DNA from 2 places in the Hyphobacterium marinum genome. Region 1 is predicted to be linked to the other one. Evidence: predicted binding sites of a transcription regulator. Region 1 holds the regulator's gene; the other holds the start of a gene.
The links. The regulator LexA, encoded in region 1, represses DNA repair genes until DNA is damaged. The targets are predictions, from matches to a motif close to ATGTTCCNCTTGTGTTCC.

Region 1 (3,063 bases):
GGGCGGCAGAGACTGGTCCTGCGCGTTGCGTCACTCGACGGCATGGATGAGCCGCCTCGGCGGGTTCGTGTGCTGGCCAACCGCGGCGCATTCCAGCCCGGCGACGCAATTACACTCCGGGCCGTTCTGGGGCCGCCGCCCCGGCCTGCGGCACCCGGCGGCTATGATGCTGGCTTCGCGGCGTGGTTTTCAGGGCTTGGCGGATCAGGATTTGCCGTAACGCGGCCCGAGGCGGCTGAATTTTACGGGGACAGCCGCGCCCGGGCCTTCGCCCGCGTCCGCTGGTCGATGGCCGAACGCATCCGTGAGCGCGCGCCGCCGCGCAGCGCCGGTATCGCCGCCGCCCTTTTGACCGGTGACCGGTCCGGAATATCGCCCGATGACGCCGAGGCGCTCAGGGCCACCGGACTCGGGCATATCCTTGCCATTTCCGGCTTGCACATGGCGCTCTTTGCGGGCGGTGTTTTCTTCGCGGTACGGTTCCTCTTTGCCGCGATCGAGCCTTTCGCACGGCGGCATGACCCGCGCTACCCGGCTGCGATTGCCGCCTTGCTCGCGGCTCTTGCCTATCTGGCGCTCTCGGGGGCCGCGATCCCGACCCAACGCGCCTTCATCATGACGGCGGCGGTGCTCATCGGCGTTCTGGTCGGCCGGCAAGCAATCTCCATGCGCTCAGTTGCGCTGGCCGCCTTTGCGGTTTTGCTCATCCAGCCCGAAAGCATCGTCACGCCGGGATTCCAGATGTCTTTCGCCGCTGCGTCAGCCCTGATCACAGCCTTTGGAGCCTTGCGTGATCACCGCCGGCCGGGGCCACGCCCGGGCGTTCTGCGCCGCGCCGCCGGATCAATCGGAGCCATTGGCTGGTCGTCCCTGATCGCGGGTGCGGCGACATCGGGATTTGCGGCCTTCCATTTCAACCGGCTCGCCGCCTTCGGCTTCATCGCCAATCTGGCGGCCATGCCGATCTTTTCCTTCCTGGTGATGCCGGCCGGCGTCATCGCGCTGGCGCTGATGCCGTTTGGCCTCGAAGCCATACCGCTCGCCGTGATGGGGGCGGGACTGGATGCGGTTCTATCCATTGCCCACTTTATCGCCGATTGGCCCGGCGCGCTGTCACCGGTCCCGGCGGGCCATGGCGCAGCCCTGCCGCTCTATGCCGCCGGATTTGCGGCTCTGGTGGCAGGCCGGGGATTGTTGAGGCTGGCGGGGCTGGTCTTCATGGGGGCCGGTCTCATCCTGTGGTGGGCCACACCGGTCCCGGACGGTCTTGTGACGGATAGCGGCGTGGTCATTGCCCACTATGACGCGGCAGATGGAGACTGGTCGGCCAGTACAACGCGGCGCTCGCGGTTTGCGGCGCGAGTCTTCCTCGAACAGACCGGTGACCGCGAAGTCAGACTGGCGAGGGGGATGCGTTGCGACGCCTCAGGCTGTGCAGGCCGGGCGCAGGGCGTGCTGATCGCGACGCCGGAAACCGAGGAAGCCCTGATCGAGGACTGCCGCACGGCGGATCTGGTCGTCACGCGCCTTGAGGTAAACCGGGTTCTCCGGTCGCGCTGCGATGCCGAACTGATCGATGCCGATGATCTCGCGCGTGACGGTGCCCGGACATTCCGGATCACCGATGGCCGTATCACGTCGTGGGAAACGGTCGCCGACCGCAGGGGTGACCGGTCCTGGACGGGGACGGGCACGGGCACGATGGCAGGGACACACCGCGACTAGACGGCGAAAGCCTAGTGATAGCGGCGGATGAGACCGACGAGACGGCCCTGTACCTGGACCCGGTCCGGTCCGAAAATGCGGGTCTCATAAGCCGGGTTGGCGGCTTCGAGCGCAATTGAACCGCCCTTGCGGCGCAGACGTTTCAGCGTGGCTTCCTCGTTGTCGACAAGCGCGACAACGATCTCGCCGGTATTGGCGGTGTTGCAGCGTTCGATGACGACGATATCGCCTTCAAGAATGCCCGCATCGATCATGGAATCGCCTTCCACTTCGAGCGCGAAATGTTCACCCGAACCGCCGGCAATATCGGGCGGCAACACGAAGCGGTCGGTCTCGTGCTGGATCGCCTCGATGGGGACACCGGCGGCGATCTTGCCAAGCAGGGGTACTTCGCGGCTGTCGCGCGCCTCGCGCGGCGGGCGCTTGAAGTCGGCTCGCACGACATTGGGGCCGAGATCGGCACCGGCAGGCGCGGCGGAATCCGGCATTTTGAGCACTTCAAGCGCACGGGCGCGGTGGGCGAGGCGGCGGATGAAGCCGCGCTCCTCCAGCGCCGTGATCAGGCGGTGCACGCCGGACTTGGACGCCAGTTCCAGCGCATCCTTCATCTCGTCAAAGGAGGGCGACACACCGGTCTCGGTGATGCGGCGGTGGATGAACAGCAAAAGCTGGTGTTGCTTGCGCGTCAGCATGGCGTTTCCTTCGCGACCGGCGAGCGGAACAAAACATAAACTTCACGCGATGTTCTATAAGTGTTCCGGGGGCGCGTCAAGTCCTCCTATCCCTTCGGTGCAAGTAGAGACGTGAAGGACACGGAATGACCTTGTTTGTGGCGATTTTGCCCCGGCCCGTGGTATGGGTTGGGGATGCTATACAAGTCCGCCTCGGCATTTTTGGTGATCGTTGCCAGCGTCTTCTTATTCATGATGGCCGATGGCCCTGCTCACTACGAATTAATAATTCTAGAATGGTGTGAGCGGTTTGGCTCGTCTTGTCCGGCTTGGGTCCAAGAACCGGCGTGGGGCTGGCTAATTGTTGGGCTGCTTTTGACGGCTGCGATTGTGCTGTTCTGGCCCTTTTGGATCGGCCTCGTCCGCAAAACGATTCCGCAGATAAAAGGCCAGTCGAGCCATGTCTCCATCGGTGAGGCTGGTATTTGGTTATACAATTCTCTTCCGGATGACCGGCGTAGAAACCTGCGTGACGGAGCGAGCGCTTGCGATGGCGGGAACATCGAAACGTATATGCGGCAAATTGCGTTGTTGGACGCAGAGCAGGCCGGAATTCAGCTATATGCGCGCTGGTGTGATGGCGGAGACATAGAGGCGGTCGAACATG
Region 2 (3,063 bases), on a different contig from region 1:
ACCGGCTTGTCGGCGAGGGACGGATCATCGCGCTTTTCGATCGCTGCGTAGAAGGCATCGCAATCGATATGGGCAATGGACAGCGCGTTGATTTCGGCGTGGCGCAACAGGCGCTTGCTGCCGCAAGCGGGGCAGGTGGACCGTGTCTCCGGTGGCAGTGGCGTCAGGCAAGTCCGGCAATAGCCCGGATCGGTGCTCATTCCTTCGCACTCCACAGCATCGCCGCACCGCGCACGCCGGATGCGTCGCCATGTTTGTGCCTGAGGACACGCGTGTTGAGCACGTCTGAGAAGACCTGATCGCGCAGGGCCGTCTCGACCGCTTCAGGCAGTCCGGCCGTATTCGATACCCCGCCACCGAGGATGATCGCGTCCGGGTCGAGAATGTTCACGACGGTCGACAGGGCGCGCGCCAGACGGCCGGCATAGATTTCGACTTCGGCGGGGCCTGCCAGAATGGCCGCACTGTCAGTCTGACGTCCTGTACGGCTTTCATGCTCGGCCGCAATCCCCGGGCCGGAGAGCCAGGCCTCGACACAGGAGACCTGGCCGCACCAGCAGTCCGGGCCGGGATACTCCTCTTCTGTCAGGCGGGGCAGGGCGGTGTGGCCCCATTCCCCGGCGATGTTCTGGGCACCGGAATGGAGCTGGCCGTCGATGACGATTCCACCGCCCACCCCTGTCCCGAGGATGACGCCGAAGACGGTGCGACACCCGGCTCCGGCCCCGTCGGTGGCTTCGGCCATGGCGAAACAGTCCGCGTCATTGGCGAATCGCGTGGGCCGACCCAGTGCCGCAGACAGGTCCGACCGGAAGTCACGGCCATTGAGCCAGGTCGAGTTGGCCCCGCGAATCAGTCCCGTTGCGGGGCTCGCCGATCCGGGATGACCGACGCCGACCCGCCCAATGGGTCCGTCTTGGCGTTCGAAATCTGTTACGAGCCCTGCAACGGCGCGAATCGCAGCGTCATAGCCAGAAGGCGTTGAAATCCGTTTGCAGGCAAGGGTTTGGCCCGCGTCGTCGAGCGCGATGGCCTCGATTTTCGTGCCGCCCAGATCAATGCCCGCCCTGACCATGGTTTTGCCCGGAATGCCTTTATGATTAAGGATGTTGTTCTTATCTTGTTCCGGAAGGGGAAGGAAGTCGCGCCCTGACTCACCGTTGATTAAGGAAGATCGGGTTTACTGTCTGCGGGGTGTCAAAGCGTGTGCGAAACGCGCACAACAAGCACGGGGAACGCGACGGCGTCATGCTTCAGGTCATGTCGAAGAAAGTTCTCATCGTTGAGGATAACGAGCTGAACATGAAGCTGTTTCATGATCTTCTCGAAGCTCATGGATACGACACGCTTGGCACCAAGGACGGGCTGAAGGCGCTGGAACTGGCGCGGGAGCACCGTCCCGATCTCATCCTCATGGACATTCAGCTCCCCGAAGTGTCGGGTCTGGAAGTCACCAAGTGGATCAAGGACGATGACGAGCTGTCCGGCATTCCGGTCGTCGCCGTCACCGCCTTTGCCATGAAGGGTGATGAAGAGCGCATTCGCGAGGGCGGATGCGAGGCCTATCTCTCCAAGCCGATCACGGTCACGACCTTTATCGAGACCGTGCAGCGGTTTCTGGCCTAGGGGACAGGACGATGAGCGCCCGCATCCTTGTTGTTGATGACCAGGAGCCGAATGTCCGGCTGCTCGAGGCGCGCCTGAAGGCTGAGTATTTCGAGGTGGTCACGGCCACGAACGGCTCCGATGCGCTGGTCGCTGCGAAATCCCAGCAACCCGATATCGTCCTGCTCGACATCATGATGCCCGGCATGGACGGGTTCGAGGTTTGCCGCCGGCTGAAGGCCGATACCGCGACACGCCATATCCCGGTGGTCATGGTGACCGCGCTCGATCAGCGCGAAGATCGTGTCTCGGGTCTGGAATGCGGAGCCGATGACTTCCTGACCAAGCCGGTCGACGATCTGACCCTGTTTGCGCGAGTCCGCTCGCTGCTGCGCCTGAAAGTCGTCCTTGATGAATTGCGGACCCGCGACAGCGCGACGCCGGATGCCGGCGATCTCGTCGACGCTGATCCCAAGGCCAAGCCCTGGGCGCTGATTGTTGCCGGTGACGAACGCGCCGGGGCTCATCTGCAATCGAAACTGCCTGCCTGCACACAGTCAAAGGTCGTCACCGACCCGGCCCTGGCGGCCCGAGTGGCGGTCAGCGGCGTTGATATTCTGCTCATCGACCTGACCAGCCCGAAATTCGATGGCCTGCGTCTGTGCGCCCGCGTGCGCTCGGAAGCGGCGACCCGCCATGTGCCGATCATTGCCGTGGTCAGCCCCGACGAGGTGGAGCGCAGCGTGCGCGCGCTGGATCTCGGGGTTAGCGACATCATTCACCGGCCGGTCGATGCGCAGGAGCTGAACGCCCGTATCCGGACGCAGTTGCGCCGGAAGACCTATGCCGACCGCTTGCGGGCCCGGCTCGACGAGAGCCTGGAAATGGCGATCACCGATCCGCTGACGGGGCTGCATAACCGGCGCTATATCGCGTCACGGCTCAACCAGGCAGTCGACGCGGCGGCCAATGGCGGGGCGACCGTGTCCGTGCTCATCGCGGACCTCGACCATTTCAAGCGGATCAACGACACGTTCGGCCACGAGGGCGGCGACGCCATCCTGAAACAGTTCTCCGACCGGCTGCGCGGCGGATTGCGCGCGCTGGATCTCGCTGCCCGCTATGGCGGCGAGGAATTCGTCATCGTGATGCCCGAAACCGGTCTGGAAGAGGCGCGCGCCGGGGCGGAACGTCTGCGCGCGGCGACCGCAAATAACCCGTTCAGCCTGCCGCGTGGCGAGGCCGCGAAGGAAGTCACCGTGTCGATCGGTGTCGCCGAATTCGCTCAGGGCGATTCTCCGGACACGCTACTGCGCCGCGCCGACAAGGCGCTCTACCGGGCCAAGGCGGAAGGGCGCAATCGCGTGATCGCGGGCGACGCCCAAACGAAAGCGGCCTGACGTTTCCGCCAGGCCGCATGAATTCCTGATATCCCGAAAACTCCGGGAGAGGCGCGAT

Region 2: V0U35_RS09060 (ROK family protein) is a predicted target of LexA. The motif match lies at 1,110-1,127, and genes of this name have one in related genera.

Annotation. Positions count from the first base shown of each region.
Region 1 is NZ_JAZDRO010000006.1:19,145-22,207, reverse strand. Features, by position in the region: gene V0U35_RS12610 (ComEC/Rec2 family competence protein) at 1-1,725, shown strand, start outside; gene lexA (transcriptional repressor LexA) at 1,737-2,417, opposite strand; gene V0U35_RS12600 (hypothetical protein) at 2,592-3,063, shown strand, end outside.
Region 2 is NZ_JAZDRO010000003.1:286,334-289,396, reverse strand. Features, by position in the region: gene V0U35_RS09065 (DNA polymerase IV) at 1-200, opposite strand, end outside; gene V0U35_RS09060 (ROK family protein) at 197-1,075, opposite strand; gene V0U35_RS09055 (response regulator) at 1,261-1,626, shown strand; gene V0U35_RS09050 (PleD family two-component system response regulator) at 1,638-3,005, shown strand.